DNA from 3 places in the Romboutsia sp. genome. Region 3 is predicted to be linked to each of the others. Evidence: riboswitches for the same ligand, from Rfam matches in the RefSeq annotation. Region 3 holds a riboswitch; each other region holds the start of a gene.
What was found. A riboswitch is a leader RNA that binds a small molecule or an ion and turns the genes downstream of it on or off. The one in region 3 is predicted to bind cobalamin.

Region 1 (3,286 bases), on a different contig from region 3:
TCTTAAATCCAGTTAACTCAAACGCAATGCATATAATGGAAGGGTTCTTACCAATGAAATGGTCTATTATATGGAGTATTGTATTCATACCATTTTTCTTAATGGGAGTGAAAAATATAAATAAACTAGTAAAAGAAGAACCGAAAAAAAAGGTATTACTAGCATTATGTGGGGCATTTGTATTTGTTTTATCAGCACTTAAAATACCATCACTAACAGGAAGTTGCTCACATCCAACAGGGGTAGGTTTAGGAGCAATATTATTTGGACCAAGTGTTATGGCTGTCTTAGGAACAATAGTACTTTTATTCCAAGCATTACTTTTAGCACATGGAGGAATAACAACTTTAGGAGCAAATGCTTTTTCAATGGCGATAGTAGGTCCTATAGTTTCATTTTGTATATTTAAATTTTTAAAAAAGAAAAATGTAAAGCCTGGAACTAATGTGTTTATAAGTGCTGCTCTAGGTGATTTATCTACATATACAATAACTGCACTGCAACTTGCACTAGCATTTCCAGATGCAACTGGTGGAGTAATGGTGTCTGCAGTGAAATTTTTAGGAGTTTTCTTTATGACTCAAATACCGATAGCAATAGCAGAAGGTATACTTACTACTATAATTTATAATTTAATAAATGAAAAAGAAGGAGAAGGAGTTGATTATGATGAACACAAATACGAAATCAGTGAATAATATAAAATCAATGAATAAAAAAAATGTGATGTTACTTTTACTAGCTGTAGCACTTATAATAATTCCACTTCTAATTAATCCAGGTGCTGAATATGGTGGAGCAGATGGGCAAGCAGAAGGTGTTATAACTCAAATAAATCCAGGATATAAACCATGGTTTAAAAGTTTATATGAACCACCAAGTGGAGAAATAGAAAGTTTATTATTTTCAACTCAAGCAGCTCTAGGAGCAGGGTTCATAGGATATTATTTAGGAAGTAAAAAGGAAAAATAAATATATATATGTTGAAAAAATAATAAAGTTAGTATAGTATATAAGTATATTATAACAACTTAAAAGTATTATAGGTACTCTACAAGAGAGTAAAAGGGAAAAAGGTAAAATCCTTTGCAGCACCCGCTACTGTAATGTGGACGAACGTTTATAACCACTGTGATAATTCACGGGAAGGTAAACTAGTAGGACGAAGCTAAGCCAGGATACCTGCCTATGATATCAAAGAAATTCTTCGGGGATGAGGAATGTTCTTACTATCAAATATACTATATTAAGTATATTTACGATATAAAGATAAGCTCAATCATCCTGGTTGAGCTTTTAAATTTGCCCTTAAGCAATTAGATATAGATGTAACAACCTAACCTTACTAAGTGCTTTAGTTTCCATGCTAAAGCATTTTTCTTTTTAAATTATTACTAGAGATTACAATTGATTTTACAAAAGAGGAGAGTGGAGAAATTGTCAAATACATTAATTTTGATATGTGATGATCAAGAATCAGTACATGAGACAATAGGGGAATATTTAAAAATAGAGGGAATGGATTATGTATCTGCTTATGATGGATTAGATGCATTAAATAAAGCGAAAACTATCAAACCAGATTTAATACTACTAGATCTAATGATGCCTAAAATGTTTGGGACTGATGTATGTAAAGAAATACGTAAAAACAGTAATGTACCAATTATCATGCTTACAGCAAAATCAGAAACAATAGATAAAATAATTGGATTAGAAGTAGGTGCAGATGATTACGTTGCAAAACCTTTTTCACCAAGGGAAGTTGTAACACGTATAAAAACTGTATTAAGACGAACAACAATAGTAAGTAAGCAAAATAACTGCGTTAAATATGAAGACCTTGAAATAAACGTAGATACTCATGAGGTTTATGTAAAAGGAAGATTGTTGAAAATTACACCAAAGGAAATAAAAATATTTTATATGCTGGCATCTAATCCAGGTAACATTTTAAATAGAGACAGCATACTATCTGAAGTTTGGGGATATGATTATTTTGGAGATACTAGAGTGGTAGATACTCAAATTAAAAGACTTAGAAAAAAACTTCCAACAGATGATTTAACATGGGAAATTAAATCTATATATGGAGTTGGTTATAAGTTTGAGGTATCTTAATGAGAGAAAGCATATTCAAAAGATTATTTAAAATAATAATTGTAACAGCCATAGGTGCAGTAGTTGCTACAATATTTTTCTGTAGTTTTACAATAAAACAATACTTTCTAGGTGTGAATATAAATGAAATTCAGCAACAAATAAATAAACTTGCTACTGACTTTGTAGGAAATGATTGTAACTTAAATGATATAGTAGATTCAAGTTTGATGAAATCTGCTATTATTCAATGTTATGATACATCACAAGAAGAAATTTCAAGTGAATATAATCACGAAAAATTCAAAGATGATGAGCTTAACAAAGCACTACAACCATACATAGGTACCGTTTTAAAAGGTAACTCTATAAAAGGAGTAACAAAACTACATGGATTAAGTGATGATGTAATACTTGTAGGTCAACCGATAAAAAAAGATGGAAATATAATAGGTGCTATGTTTTTTATTAAAATTGCAGATCAACTTACTTCATCACTAAATGGATTTTACATAGTTTTAGGAGTAAGCATGGTTTTAGCACTAATATCTATAATAATTCCATTATACATATTCATAAACAGAATGATTAGACCGCTACATGATATGACTAAGGCTACTGTAGCTATGTCACAAGGAGAATTTTCTACTAGAATAGAAGAGTGCAAGGAAGATGAAATAGGAGAACTTGCAAGGGCCTTTAACTACTTAGCAACAAAGCTAGAAGAAAATGATAGACAAGCTAAATTATTAGAACAGACTAGAAGAGATTATATAGCAAATGTATCACATGAGTTAAAAACACCAGTTACATCTATACGTGCAATTGGAGAGACCTTAAATGATGATGTATTCTTAGAAAGAATCGATAAGAAAAAATATTATAGAATGATACTTAGGGAGTCAATGAGATTAGAATTACTTATTGAAGATATGTTAGAATTGTCGAGATTACAATCAGGAAACGTAGCGCTTGAAAAATCTTTAGTAAATGTGGAGAAGATGATACTAGAAGCAGTAGAGGAATTTGAAGTTATGGCGGATGACTTAGAAGTAACTTTTAATATACCGAAGAACTTAAAGCATATTCCTGATGTATTTACTAATAAAAATCGTATAATACAAGTGCTAGTAATATTGTTAGATAATGCTTTTAAATTTACTGAAGCTGAAGGATGTGTAAGTGT
Region 2 (3,286 bases), on a different contig from region 3:
GAAGTTACGCTACTTTCTATTTTATCTAAGCCTTTTTGTTCTCTTATATTATTTAAAATAGTTCTCGTAAAATCTATATCATCAAATATACCATGAAGATAAGTTCCTACTATGTTTCCTTCTTTGTTAACACTACCTTCTACATAATTAACTTCCTCATTTAATTTTTTATTAATTATGTTTAAATTGTTTACATTTTCACCTATCTTACTTATTCCCATATGTATTTCATAACCTTTTACTTTCTTTCCTTCAAGGTTAATCATATATCCACCAAGCCCATCACATATTGTGGCTTCTACTTGTGTAGTTGTTTTTTCCATCTCAAAGGTAGTTTCTGTATCTAAAAGCCCAATTCCATCAAACTCTTCAACTTCACCTTCAACATGGTATGGGTCTTTAAGCTTCTTTCCTAACATTTGATATCCTCCACAAATACCAAATATCAATTTACCTCTCTTATGTAATTCCTTTATTTGTTCTTCTAATCCATTTTCTCTTATGTACTTTAAATCATCTATTGTACTTTTACTTCCTGGAATTATTACCATATCAGGATTTCCCAGTGTTTCACCATAATCCACATATCTAATACTTACATCTTCTTGAGTTTCGAATATATTAAAGTCTGTAAAATTAGACATATGAGGCGTTCTAATTATTTCTATATGAATATCATTTTTATTCATCTTCGTCTTAAATCTAGTTGTCACACTGTCTTCATCTTCTATTTTTATATCACTATAAGGAATAACTCCAAGAACAGGAACTTTTATTATTTCTTCAAGCATTTTTACGCCATCATCTAAAAGTTCCTTTCTTCCTCTAAACTTATTTATAATTACTCCCTTAACTCTTTTTCTTTCTTCTTCATTTAATAAGAGCATCGTACCCGCTAATGATGCAAATACTCCTCCTCTATCTATATCCCCAACTATTATTACTGGAGCATCTGCAATTTTTGCCATTCCCATATTGGCAACATCATGTTCTCTTAAATTTATCTCTGCTGTGCTTCCTGCACCTTCCATAACTACAATGTCATAGTTATTACTAAATTGTTCAAATATATTCTTTAGTTCATTTGCTAACTTAGGCTTGCAAATATGATAATCACTTGAAGACATATCTTCTCGTACCTTACCTCTTACTATTACTTGACATCTATGGTTTCCTGATGGTTTTAATAATATCGGATTCATATCTGCTATTGCTTCTATTCCTGCTGCTTCAGCTTGGAATACTTGAGCTCTTCCCATCTCAAGACCTTCTTTTGTTATAAAAGAATTTAATGCCATATTTTGTGATTTGAATGGTGCAACACTATAACCATCTTGTTTAAATACTCTACATAATCCAGCAGTTAGAATACTTTTACCAACATTAGAAGCAGTACCTTGTAACATTATTTTCTTGCCCATTATTTCACTTCCCTATTTTTTTAATTTTCTAAATATTAAGAAAGTCCTAACTCTAAATAGAGTTAGGACTTTTATTTTAAGATATATCAAATAAAAACCTTCACCCCGAAGATCTCATCAATAAATTAAATTAGGCAGGTCTCCTGGCTCAACTTCATCCTACTCCTATACCTTCCCATCCTTAAGACAGTGGTAATTTCTAGTTTCGTCAGTTTTACAGTAGCGGGGGCTGCAAAGGAATTTAACCTTTTTCCCTTTTAATCTCTAAAAACCTATTTTAATCTAGTATTCGATTTTAAAGGCTAAATAAAATTTGTGTTATTCATGGTGTCTATTACAGTAAACCCATTTTCCACTTCTAAAATTGTAACTGATGCATTATCAATTTTAAAATTCCAGTGGTATTCATAACTGTTTGATATTAAGTAAGTTATTATATTTCTTATAGTTCCTCCATGAGAACATATAAGTATTGTCTTATCTTTATTGTCAAAAATTACTTTACTTATTTCATTTGCCACTCTGTTGTATGAGTCTATTAAACTCTCTCCATTAGGATATTTATATTCATATCCTTTATCTATCATATCTTGAAATTGTTTTGGATAATTACTTTTAATTTCATCAAAGGTTATTCCTTCAAAATCTCCAAAGCTAATTTCTTTTAATGTTTCTTTTTCTACTATTTCTATTTTTTTTAATTTTGCAATTTGTTTTACTGTGTCTTTTGTTCTTGATGATGTAGTGGTATAAATTTTATCTATTTCTATTTTTTCTAAATAAGTTGTTAATTTATCAATTTGTTTTTTACCACTTTCACTTACCACACTATCTATATGGCCTGATAATCTATTGTTTTGATTATCAGTAGTCAATGCATGTCTTACTAAAATTAATTTTGTCATATGCACACCTCTTTAAAGGTTATCCTATTATTAAGTATATGTAAAGTAAATATATAACTTCACCAAGTTCTACACTACATCCTAAAATATCTCCTGTTACTCCGTCAATTTTCTTATATATATGTTGTTTGAACATTTGATTAAATATAAGAACAACGATTATAGACATTAATATTTTTGCTATTAACATAGTTGGTGAATAAAATATAACTCTTGATATTAATACTACCATTGCTATTGTATATGTTATAGCTGTTATAAACATGCCTGCAGTTGCTTTTCCTATGAACATATTTCCCATTCCTTTAGCTCTAGGACTAACTGTTTTATACATTAGTCTTATAACTCCTAATCTACTTATAATTGGCATAAAAATTACCATCCACATAAATCCTTGAGTTATAACGCTGTATATAAATCCTATTTTAAGTAAAATAACAAACATTATAGCTAAAAGTGAATTAGTTCCTAGTCTAGAGTCTTTCATTATTTCTAGCATTTTTTCTTTATCTCTATAACTATATATAGCATCAAATGTGTCTCCTAATCCATCAATATGGAGACCTCCTGTTAATAAAACTGATGCTAACGTAATTATTATAGATGTCACAAATGGATCAAATATTTTTATTGATACTATCCCTACTAAAAATAATAATATTCCTAAAACAAGTCCTACTAGCGGAAAATACGTTATAGATTTATGAAAATCTTCATCAAATCCTACATCTATATTTATAGGTATTCTAGTCATAAATTGAAGTATTGCAATAAATCGTTTCATAATCTACCCCTTTATCTTCATAGGTATACCACTTACTACAAAATATACTTCATCACTTTGTGATGCTATCTGTTGATTTATTCTGCCTGCAATATCTGTATATACTCTACTAAGTTTATTAGCTGGAACTATTCCCATACCTAATTCGTTAGTTACTGCAATAAAATATAAATTTG
Region 3 (3,286 bases):
CTCATCTAGTAATACAATATCATTTTCCATGGCTATTACAGATGCTATTGCTACTCTTTTTTTCTGGCCATAACTTAAAAAATGTACGGGCCTATTTATAAAATCTAGTCCGTTAACAGCCATTAAAGCTTCTTTTATTTTATATTTTATTGTTTCTTCATCTACACCTATATTTCTTAAAGAAAATGCTATATCATCATATACCCTTGAATAAAATATTTGTTTCTCTGGATCTTGAAATACTATTCCAACATCTTTCCTAAGATTATATAAACCTTTTTTATTATATTTTAACTCGTGATTCTTAAATAAAATACTTCCTGATGATGGCTGTAGTATTCCCATTAAATTCATGAACAATGTTGATTTGCCTGAACCGTTAGATCCTATTATTCCAATTACATTCCCCTTATCAAAATCCATATTGACATCTGATAAAGCTAATGAATTTTTTTCATATTGATAATTTAAATTCTGAATTTTAAACATTCTCGTCACCTACTATGTGAAATTTGCCATCATATAATTTCATATCTAATGATATACACATATCATCGTATCTTTTCATCATTCTTTTAAACAGCATATTTCCAAGAAGACCAATTGACTTATATGAAGTTTTTAAATTTATATATCCAAATCTTAATTGTTGTGATTTTCTAATATCCTCTACTTCTTCTAAAAAAATAAATATAAATCTATAAACTAGCATTGATAGTTCTATTACTGTATCTGATATATGCAAGTTTTTTAATAAAAATAATATTTGATTGAAAGGAGTTGTAAGTATAAAAAAATATACACATGTCAAACAAGACATCGATCTAAACAATATATATATTGATGTACTTAATGATGCCTTAGATACACCTATATATACATTAGCAATATTTAAGCTATAAATCAACTTATTTGAATCAAACGATATATTGATAAGATTTATTATGATTCCCATAAATAAAAAGTACATAGGAATTCTAAGTAATTTCATATAGTTTCTCATATCTATTTTAGCTATACAAATTATAAAAATACTCATTAAAATCATTATACTCATTAAAAACAAAATATTCTTTATCAGCATGGATGCAATTAAAAAAATTACACCTATACTAACTTTAATTTTTGGATTTATATTTGTTAAATTATTTGTATATGCATATTTATCAATTAAAAGCATCTTTACTTTCTCCTTCTGCTACCTAGATAATATCCTATAAATCCAGCTCCTATTGCTGCTTGTGTTGAAAATAATAAACTCTCTATTTCTCCACTTGGTGGTTTGTACAAGCTACTAACCCATGGCTTATATGTTGGATTTATCTCTGTTATAATAGATTCTGCTTCTCCATCAGCTCCACCATATTCAGCTTTTGAATTTAATATCAATGGAGCTATAATAAGTCCTACTGCTATTAAGAATAATATCCAGTTAGTTTTCTTTGTTGATTTCGTATTTGTACTCTTCATCATCTACTCCATTTCCTTCTTTTTCTATTATTAAATTATAGATTATAGTAGTAAGTATACCTTCTGCTATAGCTATTGGTATTTGAGTCATAAAAAATACTCCTAGAAACTTTGCAGCTGACACCATTACTCCACCAGTTGCATCTGGAAATGCTAGAGCTAATTGTAGTGCAGTTACTGTATATGTAGCTAAATCTCCTAAAGCCGCACTTATAAATACATTAGTGCCTAGCTTTACATTTCTTTTCTTTAAAAATTTAAATATTAAGAATGTTACTATAGGGCCTACTATTGCCATTGAAAATGCATTAGCTCCTAATGTTGTTAATCCACCATGTGCTAAAAGCAATGCTTGGAATAACAGTACTATTGTACCTAAAACAGTCATCACACTTGGTCCAAATAATATTGCTCCAAGTCCTACCCCTGTTGGATGAGAACAGCTTCCTGTTAGTGATGGTATTTTTAATGCAGATAGTACAAACACAAAAGCTCCACATAAAGCTAATAATAATTTTTTCTTAGGCTCTTCTTTTACTATTTTATTTATAGATTTTAAACCCATTAAGAAAAACGGTATAAATATTACACTCCATATAATAGACCATTGTACAGGTAAAAAACCTTCCATTATATGCATTGCATTTGAAGTAATCGGATTTAATATAATCAAAAGAAATGATGCTACTAATCCTAGTTTTAAATTTTTCATAACTGTCCTCTTCTCTATTTTAAATATTAATATATATTTTTGTCAATTTAAAAAGTCTAACCTAAGGGTTAGACTTTCTTTATAAATACTAATTATATACATAAGTATTTTAAGAAATTTTCTCCTCCCCGAAGAAATTCTTAAATATTATTAGGCAGGTCTCCTGGCTTAGCTTCATCCTACTATTTTACCTTCCCATGACTAAGTCATAGTGGTTAAATCGAAATTTCGTCAGCTTTACAGTAGCGGGGGCTGCAGAGGACTTTGACCTCTTTCCCTATTAATCTTGATTTAAGAACCTATAATATTTTTATTATTTTTTAAGAAATCTGTTTGATTACACAATATTGACTAATCATTTATGCTATTTTAAATATTAACTTCTATTAATACATTCTATAATAAGTTTAATATTCCTTCTTATTTTTAAATTTTTTTAATTATTTAGTTTTATTATTATTTCCCATAACTTTATAGATTTTAATTCCTAATTATCTTTTTTAAATACATTGATACTATATCCGAGAATCTTTCTATGTCTTTTGTATATATAAAATCTTTTCCATATATTAATTTCTCTGCTTGTAAATCAATTTCTTTACCTGTAAATACACCTAAAACTAATATTCCATTTTGTCTTGCTTTTCTTACTTCGTTTGCAGCATCTTTTACTCCAACTACTCCTCTATACGCCATTTCTCCCCGTATGCTTCTTTCTCTATCCTTACCTATTTTCACATCATTAGGTCTTCCATCACTTAAAACTATTAATATTTTATTTTCTTCAGTTCTCTCCGATAAACCTTCACAAATTGACTTTATTGCTAAACCATCTCTATTGTTCCCTGCACAAAAATACTCAAATATATTTTCACTAGAATCTATATTATCCTCATAATCTTTAAATCTTTTCAAGATTGTATAATCCATAAAACTAGAAAATCCTATAACCCTATTTGGTATTCCTACCATTGTTAATGCTCTCGCTATTATATATGCTTGAGTAGCTACATTTGCCTGATTTCTACTTTGTGAACCACTTGAATCTAACAATATATCTATAACATATTTTCCTTTTTCATTTTCAACATCTTTATAAAATAT

Region 1: another riboswitch for cobalamin. It lies ahead of AC11VW_RS09810 (response regulator transcription factor); the one in region 3 lies ahead of AC11VW_RS10055 (energy-coupling factor ABC transporter permease).
Region 2: another riboswitch for cobalamin. It lies ahead of AC11VW_RS02240 (cobyric acid synthase); the one in region 3 lies ahead of AC11VW_RS10055 (energy-coupling factor ABC transporter permease).

What each region holds. Positions count from the first base shown of each region.
Region 1 covers NZ_JBXKIW010000061.1:13,868-17,153, reverse strand. Annotated here, with positions in the region: gene AC11VW_RS09820 (energy-coupling factor ABC transporter permease) at 1-698, shown strand, start outside; gene AC11VW_RS09815 (energy-coupling factor ABC transporter substrate-binding protein) at 667-972, shown strand; cobalamin riboswitch at 1,028-1,204, shown strand; gene AC11VW_RS09810 (response regulator transcription factor) at 1,438-2,121, shown strand; gene AC11VW_RS09805 (sensor histidine kinase) at 2,121-3,286, shown strand, end outside.
Region 2 covers NZ_JBXKIW010000018.1:4,720-8,005, reverse strand. Annotated here, with positions in the region: gene AC11VW_RS02240 (cobyric acid synthase) at 1-1,421, opposite strand, end outside; cobalamin riboswitch at 1,538-1,712, opposite strand; gene AC11VW_RS02235 (histidine phosphatase family protein) at 1,724-2,326, opposite strand; gene cobS (adenosylcobinamide-GDP ribazoletransferase) at 2,346-3,110, opposite strand; gene cobU (bifunctional adenosylcobinamide kinase/adenosylcobinamide-phosphate guanylyltransferase) at 3,114-3,286, opposite strand, start outside.
Region 3 covers NZ_JBXKIW010000063.1:5,858-9,143, forward strand. Annotated here, with positions in the region: gene AC11VW_RS10040 (energy-coupling factor ABC transporter ATP-binding protein) at 1-489, opposite strand, end outside; gene cbiQ (cobalt ECF transporter T component CbiQ) at 482-1,180, opposite strand; gene AC11VW_RS10050 (energy-coupling factor ABC transporter substrate-binding protein) at 1,183-1,473, opposite strand; gene AC11VW_RS10055 (energy-coupling factor ABC transporter permease) at 1,433-2,182, opposite strand; cobalamin riboswitch at 2,318-2,500, opposite strand; gene AC11VW_RS10060 (cobaltochelatase CobT-related protein) at 2,663-3,286, opposite strand, start outside.